Regions from separate parts of the Paenibacillus dendritiformis genome, predicted to be linked through region 2. Evidence: riboswitches for the same ligand, from Rfam matches in the RefSeq annotation. Region 2 holds a riboswitch; each other region holds the start of a gene.
The links. A riboswitch is a leader RNA that binds a small molecule or an ion and turns the genes downstream of it on or off. The one in region 2 is predicted to bind cyclic di-AMP.

Region 1 (5,272 bases), 1.6 Mb from region 2:
ACCGTATCCTTCAAATAAATCAGTCCGACAATCCGCCCGTCTGCCGCGACCGCGAGCGGGGTGCCGCCCTGCGAGGCGATCCGGTTCCCCTGCTCGTCCAGATCCGCAGGGATGGTCCCGCCTTGGGCGGCCGCCCATTTTTTGACTGCATCAATGGCTCCTTTGCGCACTTGGCGCCCGTCCTTCAGATCGACGCCGCTCATGCGGGTCTCCGCTCTGAATTCAATGCAATCCCCGCCCTCCGCAAGGGCAGGATCGAACGTAAGATTTTCCTTCTTCATCAACTCCAGCACGGAGCGGCCTTCAGGCGTATCATCGTTCAGGGAGCTAATCGCGGCCCATTCGGCCACGGTATGCAGCTGTTCATTCCCGACAGGCACGAACTCGCTGGCCATCCGGTTGCCGAAGGTGATCGTTCCGGTCTTGTCGAGGATCATGGTGTTGATATCCCCCGCGGCCTCCACCGCTTTCCCGAACATCGCCAGCACATTGTACTGCGTCACCCGGTCCATGCCGGCTACGCCGATGGCAGACAGCAGCCCGCCGATCGTCGTCGGAATCAGACAGACAAGAAGCGCAATGAGAACCGCCGCATCGAGCTTAATATTCAGGTAGGCCGCGATCGGGGCCAGAGTGACAACCACAATCAGGAAAATAAGCGTCAAGCTGATCAGCAGCGTATGGAGCGCAATCTCATTCGGCGTCTTCTGCCGCTTCGCTCCTTCGACGAGCGAGATCATCCGATCCAGGAACGTATCCCCCGGATCGCTCGTGATTCGTACCTTGATGGCATCGCTGACAACGCGCGTGCCGCCGGTTACCGAGCTGAAATCGCCGCCCGCTTCCTTGATGACGGGAGCCGATTCCCCCGTAATGGCGGATTCGTCCACAGACGCGAGACCCTCGATAACTTCTCCGTCACCGGGAATCACTTCCCCTTGCGAGACGAGGACGATATCTCCCTTGCGCAGCTCCGATGCGGCCACTGCAGCAACGCCGTGTCCCGTAACCTTGTTCGCCACAATGTCCTGCTTCGATTTTTTCAGAGATCCCGCCTGGGCCTTGCCCCGCCCCTCCGCCAACGCCTCTGCGGCATTGGCGAACAGCAGCGTGAACAACAGAATCAGGAACACGGCCAGATTGAAGCCCATATTTCCCTCCGTACCGAAGTAGCCCGGGAACAAGAGCATCAGCAGGACGACGAAGGTGCCGGCCTCGACGACGAACAAAACGGGATTTCTCATCATCGTCACCGGATTCAGCTTCCGAAGGCTATCCTTCCCTGCTTGCTTGACCATATCCTTCGTTAGCACGCGCTTGCGATTCGCTGTATTCATATCCGATTCACCTCACAGATTCCGGAGCGTCAGATGCTCCGCGATAGGACCAAGCACGGCAGCCGGGAGGAACGTAAGCGCCCCGATAATAAGGACCGTTCCAACCAAAATACCGACGAAAAGCTTATTATCGGTCCGGAACGTCCCGGTCGTCTCGGGAACGGGCTGCTTCCGTAGCAGCGATCCGGCTACCGCAAGCAGAGCGATCATCGAGATGTAGCGCCCAAGCAGCATGACGAGCCCGGTCGACAGATTCCAGAACGGCGTGTTGTCCCCGAGCCCTTCGAAGCCGGAGCCGTTGTTGGCGGCGGAGGACGTATACTCGTACAGGACCTGGGTAATGCCGTGGAAGCCCGGATTCGTAATGGCCCCCCGGCCCAGATCGGTAACGAACGCAATCGCGCTCGGCGCCAATATGATAAGCGGATGCGCCAGGATGGCGATCGCAATCAGCTTCATTTCCTTCGCTTCGATCTTCCGTCCCAGAAATTCGGGAGTGCGCCCGACCATCAGCCCGGCAAGGAACACCGCCAGGATCGCATACATCAGCATGTTCACCAGCCCGACGCCATCCCCGCCGAAGACGCAGTTCAGCATCATCTGCGCGAGCGGTACCAATCCGCCCAGCGGGGTCAGCGTATCGTGCATATTGTTGACCGAACCGGTCGTCGCGGCGGTTGTCACCGTCGTGAACAGCGCGGACTGGGCGATGCCGAAGCGCACCTCCTTGCCTTCCATATTGCCTTGGGACGCATCCACCCCGAGCGCGCTCCATGCGGGATTGCCCGCGCTCTCGGCATAGCAGGCCAGGCTGAGGAATAGCAGGAACAGAATCGACATCGCGCTGAAAATAACCCATCCCTGCTTCCGGTTCGACGCGAAGCGGCCGAATGTATACGTAAGCGCGGCGGGAATGCACCACATCATCAAGATTTCGAGCACATTCGTGAGCGGAGACGGATTCTCGAACGGATGCGACGAGTTGACGCCGAAGAAGCCGCCGCCGTTCGTCCCGAGATGCTTAATGGACACGAGCGATGCGACCGGGCCCGCAGCGATATGCTGCGTTCCGCCCTCCAGCGTCGCCGCTTCCGCCGCCGGAGTCAGCGTCTGCGGCACCTTGAGCGCCCCCAGCACCAACGCCATCACGATGGCGAGCGGCAGGAGAAGACGCACGTGCGCCTTGACGAAGTCGGTGAAAAAGTTGCCGATGGCCCGGCCCGTCAAGCCGCGCATGAACGCGATCGCCACCGTCAAGCCCGTCGCGGCGGAAGTGAACATCATCATCGTAATGACCGCCATTTGCGAGAAATACGATAATCCCGTCTCGCCGCTGTAATGCTGCAGATTCGTGTTGGTCATGAAGCTGATGACCGTATTGAACGCCAGCGTGTGCTCCATCCGCTCCGTTCCGTTTGGATTCAGCGGCAGCAGATGCTGGACCCGTAAGATGACGTAGCTAACCGCGACGAGCATCAGATTCGTGGCAAGCAGGCTGAACATATATTTTTTCCAGCTCATATCCGGACGGCGGGCAAGCCCGCCCAATCTGTAGATTGCGTTCTCCACCGGTCCGAACAGCCGGTCCGTGCGATTGGGCTCATTGGAGAACACAGCGTATATATAAGTGCCGAGCGGCTTCACCAGCAATAACAGCGCGAGGAGCACGACGGCGATTTGCAGCCAGTCCATAGAGCTTGCCTCCCTTAATTTCCTTCTATTGCTTCAAAATTTCTCCGGATGAACCAGAGCATAGCCTAAATATAAGAAGAGAAAAACAGTAACAATCCCGATGACAATCATCCGCGCTCTCCTCCTTCATCCACGACCCGCCCGCACCAGGCCAAGAAGCCATAGAACAGGGCGAATGCCGCAGCAATGAGCACGGCCATAACGAGATCAGACATGCGGATACCTCCTTACGAATAAGCGGCCGGTTCGTCCGTTACCAGGAACGAATAATTCCGGCTCGAGGTGTAAATGACATAGTTCGCGCCCAGCCCGCGGTAGATAAGCCGCGGATTTTGATTTGCCGTGATGACATAAATCGGCTTCGACGTCCAGCTCCGGCAGATTTGCAGGTAACGGCAGCACAGATTCAAGCTTCGTTCGAATAAAAAGATTTTGCCGACGGCCAGCTGCGGGATGACCCATGTTTTCTCATCGGACGTATGGAGCAGAATCAGATGGCGAGCGCCAAGAGCGCGCATCCGCTTAAGCTCACTACGGTTGTTCGCCAGGGCGGCGAAGGGAATGTCCTTCTCCAGCAGCAGCTTGACGAACGCTTCGCCTGCGGCATTGGGCGCAGACACCAGTACGACTTCCTGTTGATCCATTTCTTCTCTCCTCCGATTCTTCGTCCGGAGACAGCAACAAAAAGAAGCCGGCAACAAGAGGAACTCTTCTCGCGGCTTCCAGGCACAGCAAATATAACCGTGTCTTTCACGACGTTCGTTGCCTCTCTCGGTACGCTTACGAGGTTAGCTGTCGGATTCGGGCGAGAGAGTCGCCCTACCTCGGGACATGGCGCATCATCCGCGCCTTCGCATGCCCCGGGATTCACCCCATGAATGTCCGCAGACATCCGGTTGGTTCCCCCGCTCCCTGCCATGCAGGGATTCAGCGATACAGACAATCATGTGCAATTGGCATGAAAAAAGACCGCAGAGGAACCCCCTGCGGCCGCAATGGTCACAAGTTCATCATCCTCCCCCTCATGAGCGCAGCAGCCGCAGGTGGCGGAATGCCGCACTCAACAACGCTTACGAGGTTAGCTGTCGGATTCGGGCGGTGAGAGTCGCCCTACCTGAGTGATGCGGCCCTAGGCGCCGCGCTCAGGATTCACCCCATGTGCCGCTGATCGGCTCTCACACCGATCAGGCCGCACCGTTGGTTCCCCCGCTTTCCTTGCGGAAACTCAGCGATTGTAAAATGAAAATATTTGAAATTCATGAATCGTATATTACGCTTGCCTCCACGCTTTGTAAAGGAAGCGGAAAGGCAGAAAAACTCCTTTTTGGCAAGATTAAAAGAAACGGCGGCGCTTACAAACGGCCCTTTCTTGGCCTGCCTCGCTGCAGCTCGTGTTTTCGCGGTTATCCTACTTCGGCGGGAGAGCGTCCTCTCTTCGCGGGAACATCGGGCTTCATTGGACCGCTCCCGGCTCCCGAAATGCACAAAAAAACCGTCTCCTCACAAATGGTTGCGGCGATGCCTCCATCTGGTCCAGAAACGGTTTCTTTATCTGTTTGGACGGCCCACGGCCCTTCCGTCCGTCTATTCAAGCTGTGACGACAAACGAAAATCCTTCGATGTCCTCGGCCGCCTCCTCGAACAACTCCAGCAGCTTGCGGCCGTACTCGCCCAATCTTTGCTCGCTTGCCTCATAATCGAGCCAGGTGACCGTTAGCGGCAGCTCGACATACCCGGTCAGACAATCCCAGAGCGCATCCAGGTTGCGGCCGTAATGCTCCGGCAATTCCAGCGCTTCCTGCAGGAACGCATGGAGCTGTTCCTTGCTCTCGATGGAGCTCCCCTCCAAGACGACATTGCGCACGGAGCGTCCCCCTTTCTCATTCTATCGGTTCGAACGTCTCATAGTGGTCTTCGGTCTTATAGATCAGTCCGTCGTTGGAAAACACAATTCTGTCCTTTCCACGATGGCCCTTCGTATAGTTGATATCCGCTTCATACCAGATTCTGCCCTTTTTCTTGGGCAGCTTCCCTTCCCGGTTGCGAAATATGTCGCCGCCGATGCTTTTGCCTGGAGCTGCCTCGTGCAGATTGCCTTGGCGGGCATCCCAGCCCAACCTCCTCGCTTCCTCCTTGGTGATGAAGTTATCCGGCAATTGCTTGTGCGCCTTGATATAGCTCGCAACCTCTTCGAAGCCGGTCAGCTCCTGCTTGCCCGAATCCGGAATGGCGGACGGCTTGCT
Region 2 (5,272 bases):
CTGGTACCGCAAGCTGATCGACGATCTGTTCCGTCGCCACCGCATCGTGCCCGATATCCGGATGGAGATCGACTCCTTCGAAGCGATCGTCCGCCTGCTGTCCCCTTGCCATGCCGCGGCGCTTCTCCCCAAATCATACTTGCGCTCCGAATGGCTGGACGACAACGGGCTTGTCGCCATTCATTTGAAGGAGTTGGTCCAGACGGAGCGTATCACGTCGCTTGTCTATTCGAAGCAGGCCGCTCTCAGTCTGACCGCCAGGAGGTTCATTGAAGAGACGGCCCGGTCCGCCTCCGGGTGGAATGTCCAATCGAAGCAGGAATAAGGGAGGATGTGTCGAATCATATTTTGTTACATATAGAGAGACACGAGACCCGATATGTTCATGCATGATGGGGAAATCTAGGAGGTAGATACGATGAAAGTATGCAATCGATGCGGCGAACCGCTGCAGGAGAACGAGGTACATACGTGCCGCGTCCAGGACGGGCGGCCGGCGGAGGAAGGCGCTGCAGCCTCGCCGGATCGGCGTGAGACGGCCGCCGCGGCGGAGCAGCCATTCGCCGCCCGTCATCCTCAGGAGCCTGTCCAGGCGCCGGGGCCATCCGGGCCGAATATCGATATGGCACGCGTGGTCCGTCTGATGAAGGAGCCGCAAGCCGCAAGTTACATGACGACGGGAGCCGATTATTGGTACGGCGTCATCGGGGCTGCCGCGTCCGCAATTGGATTTGCGCTTTTCGGCTATCTGTTCCTGAACCAATTTGCGAAGGTTATATTCGGCTCCCTGCCGTTCGGTTTTGGCAGCACGACTCTGCCGTTTTCGTATTTCCTGCAGCTCATGCTGCTCCATCTCGCCGCCTTGGCCGCCCTCTTCGGCTCGCTCTACTTCGTGAACCGATGGAAAGGCGGGCGGAAGCTTGACGCCAAGACCTTCTTCGTGCAATTAGCCGCGATGCAGATGCCTTACGGGCCTATCTATGCAGTGGCCGGAATCATTGCGCTGCTGACATTCTATTCCTTGGCGCTCGCCATAGCCGGTCTGGCCTGGCTCGTATCGGTCATGATGACCATCTATGAATCGCTGGAGCAGGCCCAAGTGTCGCGGAACAACCGCTTCGTATATATGCTGGCCGGCCTCAGCGGCTACTTCCTGCTCTTATTGATCATGACTAAAATTCTGTTCTAATCCTGCCCGGAATATAACAAAGCCCTCCGCCGTAATGGCAAGGAGGGCTTTGTGGTATCTACTTGCGCTTCCCGATCTGATCCTCGAATTGATCGATCTGGGCGTTCGTCCCGATGACGACCATGACGTCCTCGTCCTGGAGGACATCCTCGGCCGATGGAGCAATAATGACGCCGTTCGGCTTATGCAGCGCCACGATGCTGCAGCCGTACCGGGCTCTCGGGTTGACATCCTTGAGCGTTTTGCCGCACAAGCTGCCGGGAACACTCAGCTCCGCAATCGTGTAGTCTTTGGACAACTCGATATAATCGAGAAGGTTCGGCGATACCAGCTGATGGGCGACCCGGATCCCCATATCCCGTTCCGGATAGATGACCCGATCGACGCCGATTCGCTCCAGCACGCGCCCATGCAGCTCCGAGACGGCTTTGGCCACCACTTTTTTGACGCCAAGCTCCTTCATTTGGATGCTGACGAGAATGCTTGTCTGCAGATCATTTCCAATCGCGACAATCGCGCAATCGAAGTTACGGATGCCGAGCGAACGAAGCACATCCTCATCCGCCGCATCGGCAACGACGGCGTGCGTCAAGACGTTGTTCATCTCCGACACCACCTCTTCATCCTTGTCGATCCCCAACACCTGATGGCCAAGCTCGACCAGCTCCTGCGCCAGACTCGACCCGAATCTGCCCATCCCCACGACTGCAAATTGCTGTAACTCCATGTTCGTATTGCTCCTTCGCCCATTACTCTTCTTCTATAGGTAACCCCGGAATGCAGACCGATTATCCAATCGTAATTTTGCCCTCCGGGTGCTTGTATAGCTCACGTTCGCTTTTCGGGCCTAAGGCATAGGCCAGCGTAATCGGACCGAGCCGGCCCGCGAACATCATCAGACAGATCAATATTTTGCCGACCACCGTCAAATCAGTCGTCAACCCCGCCGTCAACCCGACGGTGCCGAAGGCCGAGGTCGTCTCGAACAAGATCATCAAAAAGGGATGATCCTCAGTCGTGGACAAGACCATCGTTACTCCGATCACCATGAACAAGGCCATCAATGTGATCGTGACCGCCTTAAAGATCCGGTCTTTGCCCAGACGATGACGGAAGATGACGATGTCCTCCTTCCCCCGAATCATCGTGATGACGGCGCCGATCAGAATAGCGAACGTCGTCGTCTTGATTCCGCCTCCCGTGGAGCCGGGAGACGCGCCGATGAACATCAGCACGACAAGGAAGAACTGCGTCGCCTGCCGCATCGCCCCGATATCGACGGTGTTCGCCCCGGCGGTCCGCGGACTCACCGATTGGAAAAAGGCCGCCCACATCTTCTGCCAGCCGTTCAGACTGCCCAGCGTCGCCGGGTTCGTGAACTCGAAGACGAAAATGACGATGGCGCCCAATGCGATGAGCAAGCCCGTCATCGTCAACACGACCTTGGAATGCAGCGCCAGCCTGCGGGTGCGCCGATACTCCGTCACATCGGACAGGACGATGAAGCCGAGTCCGCCCAGAACGATCAGCAGCATCGCGACAATATTGACGATCGGGTCGCCCACATACAGGGTCAGGCTGGTGAACGGTCCAGATACGGAGCCGAACAGATCGAACCCGGCGTTATTGAATAGCGATATCGCGTGAAAAATGCCGAAGTACAATGCCTTGCCGAACGGCAAGTCACAGGCCCAGCGCAACGTGAACAGAACCGCCGCCGCCCCTTCGATGCTGAACGCGTACAGCAGTACCTTGCGAATCAGGCGAACGATCCCCTCCATGCTGCCCTGATTCAGCGCTTCCTGCAAAATGAGCCGTTCCTTCAGCGAAATACGCTTGCGGAAGGCAAGAGCGAACAGCGTCGCCATCGTCATGAAGCCAAGTCCGCCGACCTGAATCAGCGTAATAATGATAATTTGCCCGAATAAGGTGAAATGCGTGCCCGTATCCACCACGACAAGCCCCGTCACGCATGTGGCCGAAGTGGCTGTGAACAGCGCGTCGATGAAGGGGAGAGGCTGGCCGTCCGCATTGGCTATCGGAAGCATCAGCAGCAGCGCCCCGATGAGAATAATCGTCCCGAACCCCATAACCAGAATTCGCGGCGGGGTGAGCTGCCATCGGGATGCTTTTTTTATGGATTTCATCGAATTCACCTCATTTTCAGCACGAAAAAAAGCACTGGAGATCCAATGCTAACGCTGGTATCCTGACGTTCAATGCCTACGAGGTTAGCTGACGGATTCGGGCGCGTTCAGGCCGCCCTATTTGCATTCGATCCTTCATGCGGATCGCGCAAAATTCACCCCAATGATCGGGTCCCCCGCTTTCGTCTTCACGAAATTCGGCCGTATTGAATTCATAACGAGATTATATACGTTTCATGACAGGGGCACAAAGTCCATGCAGGCACAAAATGAACAAAAAATACAGGAAAAAGTCTTCAAATAGCGCTTACATCCTATCCCAATCTCCCACTGCGTCTTTCGCGCTTGCTATTTCAGCTTGTAGCTGATTTCTTCCACAATTTGCATGCCTGGACTTTCCGGCAAGAGAGTGGATACAATAATGATAAGCACCGGAATTGTGAACGGAGGTCGCGCTATGCCTGTGTCCCATCGCGTAACGAAACGCCTATTGCTGGCTTCGATCATTGGATTTATAGTGTTTGTGCTCCTGCAGATTGTTATTCCTTCGCTTCAGGAAGCGAGCCGGACCGGGCCAGAGCAAGAGCGAGCGCTTCTGACGAAGCGCCAGGCTGCCGAGCGGGCGCTAGAGTATGTGAAGGGCGAGCCGTGGAGAAGCCGGATCGTCCTGTCGGAACAAGAGCCTACCGTCGTCTACAAGACCGACAGACTCGCCTCCGGCTATATCAACCGGGAAAGGCTGGCGGACAGCTATGCTCCTTGGGACAACCAGGCCCCGATAGACATTTATCAAGTCCTGCTGGAAGCCGCGGCCCCGGACGGGAAAGGCATTTTTAAGGTTGACGTACATATGACGAGCGGCAGCGTAGTGGGATATGAATTGGCCGCCGTACCGGGAAGTCTGCGGCCGGAGGCTCCGGCGCTCGACGAAATGACGGCGCGGCCGCTTGCCGCCCGCGAGCTGAACGCGCTTGGCTGGGACCCATCCAAGCTGATGCCGCAGAGCGTCGACCCCTCTTGGCCGGATGAGCTTCGATATACCGTCAAGGAAGGCGAGATCGGCGCGGCCCGGCTAGAGCTGTCCGTTCGCATGCGCGGAGATCGCGTCGTGGCGCTGCATCCCGTCTGGAAAGTTCCGGGCGACTATGAGGCCCTAGATCAGGCTCAGGCCGAGACAGCCGGCTCGGTGTACCGCATCGGCTACCGGTGGATCTCGTTCGTGTTCAGCATACTCGCCCTATGGGCCTGCATCTACTACCGTCGGCAGATCCGCTTCCGCTCGGGCACGCTGATCGCGCTCTCGCTCCTGTCGTGCGCCATCTCTGTGCTTCATCTATGGAATATCATGCCCGGACTGGCCGTCCTGCAGTTCGGAGTGCCCCGCACGGAACTGAACCTTACTGCCGCGCTCGTAGTACAAGGGGCCATTATGGTCATTCAAGGACTGTTTCTTTATTTTTCGCTTGTGTCAGGCTCCTATATGTGGAGACAGGAGAGACGGGACGAGCTGCTGCCCACTTGGCGCGATCGGTCATTCGGCGCCGCCTTGACCGGCTCCTTCCGTCTCGGAACGCTGTATGCGGGCGTACTGCTCGGCGTACAGAGCGTCATCTTCCTGACGCTGGAGATCGGCTTCGGCGCCTGGGCGGCTACCGATGCCTCCCTATCTCCGCTCAATCTGACCGTGCCGGCCCTCTATCCGCTTCTCGCCTGGATGGCGGCGATCTCAGAGGAGGGCGTTTTCCGTTGGTTCGGAACCGGCCTGCTGAACCGCTGGCTTCGGAACCCGTGGGCAGCCGGCATCATTCCGACCTTGGTATGGGCCTTCGGCCATGTGACATATCCGATTTACCCGTACTATTCAAGGCCGGTGGAGCTGCTCATTATCGGCCTCCTGTTCCTCGCGATCATGCTGCGCCATGGCTTCTGGACCGCT
Region 3 (5,272 bases), 2.1 Mb from region 2:
AATGTGCACATTTTAGTAATAAAGCGGTTGCCTTATGACCATTGACCGGTGTTTTTTCTGCAATTGGTGAATTCTCCCGGTAACACAGCCGTTCCAGCATCTTTTTTGTTCTAAACCATTGTATATCTATACATCATCATGTATAATTGGGAACGACCGAAATCCTCCTATCATGGGAAGGAAGGATAATCAGAGAAGTGGGGATGAAGTATAGTGAGAACAATGAAGATTCTAGCGGTATGTACGCTATTAATGGCCATCCTGGTTGGCTGCGGAGCCAAAGGAGATAGTTATGACCATATTACAAGCAAAAAGACGCTCATTGTCGGCGTCAGCGCCGATTATCCTCCATTTGAGTTCCACAAGACGATAAACGGCAAAGATGAAATTGTCGGGTTCGACATCGACTTGGCGAACGAGATTGCAAAGGATCTGGGCGTTGAACTAAAAGTCGATGATATGAAGTTCGAATCCTTAATTGAAGCGCTGAACTCGGACAAGCTGGACATGGTTATCTCCGGTATGGATCCAACCCCGGAGCGGGCCAAGGCGGTAGATTTCTCCGATCCGTACTACCTGGCTGAGGCTGGCGTGATCGTGCGTGCGGCCGACAAGGACAAGTACAAGACGCCGGAAGATTTGAAAGGGATGAAGATCGGGGTTCAGAAAGGATCGACTTTTGAGAATGTCATCTCCCAGATTCCGGAAGCACAGCCTGAATTGCTGGCCAAGGTAAGCGATCTGGTCTTGGCGCTGGAGTCGAACCGGATCGAGGCGGTCATCGTCGAGAAACCGGTCGCGAAGGCCTATGCCGCGAACCGTCCTGAACTGGAGATGTCGGATGCCGTGCTGCAGCCAGCGAGCGATGGCTATGTCATCGGCTTCCGCAAAGGCAGTCCAAAGATGGTCGAAGCCGCAAACAAGACAATTGCCCGCCTGAAATCGGAAGGGAAGCTGGACGAGTTCATTACGAAAGCGACCCAGATGGCGGAAGAGCAATAAATGCCCGTTACACCCGGGGAGAAAGAGGCGGCGCAAGCCGCTCTTTTTCGTTCTATCACATGACAGGCAGAGATTGGAAAGGGGAAGAGGCTGTTGTTGGACTGGCTCTCTATGCTATGGGATTATAAATGGGACTATTTATCCGGAGCCCAGATTACGGTGCTGCTCTCGCTGGTAGCGGTGCTCGCCGGCTTCGTGCTTGGCGTTATTATTGTGCTGATGAGGATTGGGCCATTCAAGCCGCTGAATTGGTTCGCAGTCGTCTATATCGAGCTGCTTCGCGGAACTCCGCTTCTGGTGCAATTGTTTATTATTCATTTCGGACTGGCTCAGTTCGGTATCGAGTTCAGCAAATTCACTTCCGGCGCGATCGCCGTCTCCATTAACAGCTCGGCTTATTTGGCGGAGATTTTCCGTTCGGGCATCCAGGCGGTGGATCGAGGGCAGGCCGAAGCGGCACGTTCGCTTGGCATGACCAAAGGCATGACGATGCGCTATATTATTTTGCCGCAGGCATTCCGTACAGTCATTCCGGCAATTGGGAACGAGTTCGTCACCATTATCAAGGAGAGCTCGATTGTCAGCCTGATCGGAATCATGGACATTATGTTCCAGACAGATATTATCCGCAGCAAGACGTATACGGCTATGGGACCCCTCCTTGGAGCAGCTATGATGTACCTCGTGCTGACGATTCCATTGTCTAAGGCAATCGGCCTTCTGGAAAGGAAGTTGAAAAAGAATGATCGAAATTCGTGACCTGCATAAATCGTACGGAGAGCTGAGCATTTTGAATGGCTTGAACATGACGATCGAGCAAGGGGAAGTCGTCGTTGTGATCGGGCCGAGCGGCTCGGGCAAGAGCACCTTTCTCCGCTGTCTCAATTTGCTGGAGACGCCGACCGCGGGCGATATTCTGTTCGAAGGCCTAAAAATTAATGACAAAAAGCATGATATTAACGCAACGCGCACCAAAATGGGCATGGTATTTCAATCCTTCAATCTGTTCCCGCATATGTCGGTGATGGACAACATTACGCTGGCTCCCATTAAAGTGAAAGGGAAGAGCAAGGCGCAAGCAGAGGCGACCGCGATGGAGCTTTTGAAGAAGGTCGGATTGGCGGACAAGGCATCTGCTTACCCAGACCAGTTGTCCGGCGGACAGAAGCAGCGGATTGCCATTGCCCGGGCATTGGCGATGGAGCCGCATGTCATGCTCTTCGACGAGCCGACATCCGCCCTGGATCCCGAGATGGTCGGCGAAGTGCTGGAAGTAATGAAGTCGCTCGCCCGTGACGGGATGACGATGGTGATCGTAACGCATGAGATGGGGTTCGCTCGCGAGGTCGGAGATCGCATCGTGTTCATGGATGGGGGGCATATCGTCGAGCAGGGACCGCCGCAGCAATTGTTCGCTGCGCCGCAGCACCCCCGCACACAGGAATTCCTCGGACAGGTTCTTTAAATGCACGATGCACGCGAAAAGACACAACTAAAAAATCAATGGAGCCGGTTACCCATTGACCCTCCAAAACAGAGCCAGCCGGTGCTTCCGGCTGGCTTTTGCACGTGCGCCGGAAATGCAGAAAGTACGTTCCTCTCATCTGAAAATGAAGCGCCGCCCATAATCCCCTTTTTCCACAGTCAAAAAATCCCTTTCTCTTAAGAACACTATCCTGATGCCAGACAATCAGGAGATTGCGTGCTGCTCCTTACGAGAAGTATCCCCATGGAGCAGGCAGCGTAATAGTACGTGTTGGTTCCTTATGAGCAGTATCCCCATGGAGCAGGCAGTGGAATAATGCGTGTTGGTTCCTTATGGGCAATATCCCCATGGAGCAGGCAGCGTAATAGTGCTTGTTGGTTCCTTATGAGCAGTATCCCTATGGAGCAGGTAGGTAATAGTGCGTGTTGGTTCCTTATGAGCAGTATCTCCATGGAGCAGGCAGTGGATTAGTGAGTGTTGGCTCCTTACGAGCAGTATCCCCATGGAGCAGGCAGCGGAATAGTGCGTGTAGATTCCTTATGGGCAGTATCCCCATGGAGCAGGCAGTGGAATAGTGCGTGTTGGTTCCTTATAAGCAGTATCGCACCTAAGCTGGGATTGAAGTTAAAGGCGCTCTGTTTCATGCCAGCTCGGCTATTCTTCAGAAGCCGCTTCAAAATCATCGTATCTCCTGACGGGCCAGGGCAACAAAGGTTGTGAGCTACCTGACGGAATGGGAGATGATGGAATGGGAGAGTGGTCCAAAGGCAGCGAGCTGCCTCATGGAATGGGAGAGTGGTCTAAAGGTAGCCAATTACTTGACGCAACGGGAGAGTGTCCCAAAGACAGCGAGCTACCTGACGCAACGGGAGAATGTCCCTAAGGCAGCGAACTGCCGACAGAGGGGGACAGTACGAGCAAGCCGCGTGCCAACAGGAAATTAGACATCACCAATATGAGGAAGGGGCAAAACTGTTTACAAATTTGTAATCTATGATATAGTAGTAATCGCTGGTTACAATTTTGTTACATACCTGATTCCTTATGGACGGAATGAAGCGATTTCATAAGTCATTTTGGCCCAGTTCATAGGATTCTGAAGCATGTTGTGGCTTAATTTCCATTAACTGCATGCGCACAGGTTACAAAATTGTGATATGCTGCAATTCGAGCCGAACATAGTACGGGGGATGATTGACCGGTGTTCATTTCACAACGGGATGAGCGCCTTGGGGTGAATCAGAACTGGCGGGTGGCCAGCATGTAGGGTACTCCTTGACCCGAATCCGACAACTAACCTCGCAGGCTAGCTTAAGGAGGAACATACACCATATGCGGAAAAGAACGACATTAAAGCTTGCAGCGGCAGTGCTGGGATTAAATCTTGTATTTCAAATCATGCCGGCATATGCTGAGCCTTACATCGCCCAAGACGGGGACACTTTTTACTCTCTAGCGAAGAAGCATAATATTGATCTGGACGTCTTGATGAAGGCGAACCCGAACATCGATGCTCGGAATATTTATGGAGGGTTGAAGCTGGAGCTTCCGAAAAAGACCTTGCAAGGTCTTGCGGTGGAAGATCAGAACGCTGCTTTGATAGAAGCGGACATGGATGAGACCGCATCGGCAGCGGGTAAGGCTGCAGCAGCAGCGGACGAGCCGGCAGCTGCTGCGGAAAAGGCATCGGCGGTTAAGGAGCAAGTGCAGGAGAAAGCGAAGCAGGCTCCGCAAGCTGCTAAGAATAACGTACTTACCGTCTCCGGCAAGGAGATGACCTATAAAAAGAAATTGAACATGAAGGCCACGGCATATACGGCCCATGCGAGTGAAAACGGAAAATGGGGCGCAGTCGATTACTTCGGCAACCCATTGAAGCTGGGGACGGTAGCCGTGGATCCGAAGAAGATTCCATTGGGAACAAAGCTGTTCATTACCGGCTATCAGTTCAAGCATCTGCCGCAAGGCGGATTCATCGCGGAAGCTCGCGATATCGGCGGCGCCATCAATGGCAACCGGCTTGATATTTTCGTGCCTGTCAGCAAGAAGACCGGCAGCACTTTCGGCATTCAGAATGTCGAAGTATATATAATTTCATAATTCATATCAACATCATTCAACCCCTGTCCATCTTGTGGCAGGGGTTGTTTTTGCATTTCAGGGCTTCAATTGTCTTTTTTATCTTTCCGGTCCTGGAGCAGCTCGGGCACGGTGACAAAACGGTAACGCTGCTTCTTCAATTCCTTGATGATGGAGGGCAGGGCTTTGACCGTTCCTTGCAAGTAACCGTTTTGCTTGCTTCCCCCGGCATGTTGAAGGACGATTGAGCCGGGTCTGACGGCGTTGATTACGTTGTTATATACTTCTCTGGCGTTCAAGCCCCGCCAGTCGTTGGAATCGACGTCCCAATTGACGACCAGATAGCCGTGATCCCCTGCCCACTTTAACTGCTCTTCATTGATTTCCCCGAAGGGAGGGCGATAAAATCTTGGCTTGTAACCAATTATCTCTTCAATTACCCGTTCCGCATCCTTCACTTGCTGCTCGAAGGCAGGAAGTGACAGCTTGGTCATCAAGGGATGGCTGTAAGAATGATTGCCGATAATATGGCCTTCCCGGACGATTCGCCGAACCAGGTCGGGATGGGCTTTGGCCCGAGAGCCCACGAGGAAGAAGGTAGCGCGAATGTTATGCTCCCGCAAAATGTCGAGCACAAGCGGGGTTATCCGGTTATCAGGGACATCATCGAAGGTAAGGGCTACCCGGCGCAGTCCGCGCTTAGAG

Region 1: another riboswitch for cyclic di-AMP. It lies ahead of L6439_RS12705 (hypothetical protein); the one in region 2 lies ahead of L6439_RS05895 (TrkH family potassium uptake protein).
Region 3: another riboswitch for cyclic di-AMP. It lies ahead of L6439_RS15300 (3D domain-containing protein); the one in region 2 lies ahead of L6439_RS05895 (TrkH family potassium uptake protein).

The regions. Positions count from the first base shown of each region.
Region 1 covers NZ_AP025344.1:2,903,286-2,908,557, reverse strand. The annotation lists gene kdpB (potassium-transporting ATPase subunit KdpB) at 1-1,337, opposite strand, end outside; gene kdpA (potassium-transporting ATPase subunit KdpA) at 1,350-3,029, opposite strand; gene kdpF (K(+)-transporting ATPase subunit F) at 3,063-3,140, opposite strand; gene L6439_RS12705 (hypothetical protein) at 3,257-3,673, opposite strand; cyclic di-AMP (ydaO/yuaA leader) riboswitch at 3,791-3,972, opposite strand; cyclic di-AMP (ydaO/yuaA leader) riboswitch at 4,082-4,270, opposite strand; gene L6439_RS12695 (barstar family protein) at 4,618-4,893, opposite strand; gene L6439_RS12690 (ribonuclease domain-containing protein) at 4,910-5,272, opposite strand, start outside.
Region 2 covers NZ_AP025344.1:1,338,775-1,344,046, reverse strand. The annotation lists gene L6439_RS05910 (LysR family transcriptional regulator) at 1-325, shown strand, start outside; gene L6439_RS05905 (hypothetical protein) at 419-1,189, shown strand; gene L6439_RS05900 (potassium channel family protein) at 1,248-1,916, opposite strand; gene L6439_RS05895 (TrkH family potassium uptake protein) at 1,978-3,336, opposite strand; cyclic di-AMP (ydaO/yuaA leader) riboswitch at 3,395-3,549, opposite strand; gene L6439_RS05890 (CPBP family intramembrane glutamic endopeptidase) at 3,794-5,272, shown strand, end outside.
Region 3 covers NZ_AP025344.1:3,478,843-3,484,114, reverse strand. The annotation lists gene L6439_RS15315 (transporter substrate-binding domain-containing protein) at 223-1,002, shown strand; gene L6439_RS15310 (amino acid ABC transporter permease) at 1,096-1,761, shown strand; gene L6439_RS15305 (amino acid ABC transporter ATP-binding protein) at 1,745-2,467, shown strand; cyclic di-AMP (ydaO/yuaA leader) riboswitch at 3,637-3,812, shown strand; gene L6439_RS15300 (3D domain-containing protein) at 3,821-4,588, shown strand; gene L6439_RS15295 (polysaccharide deacetylase family protein) at 4,654-5,272, opposite strand, start outside.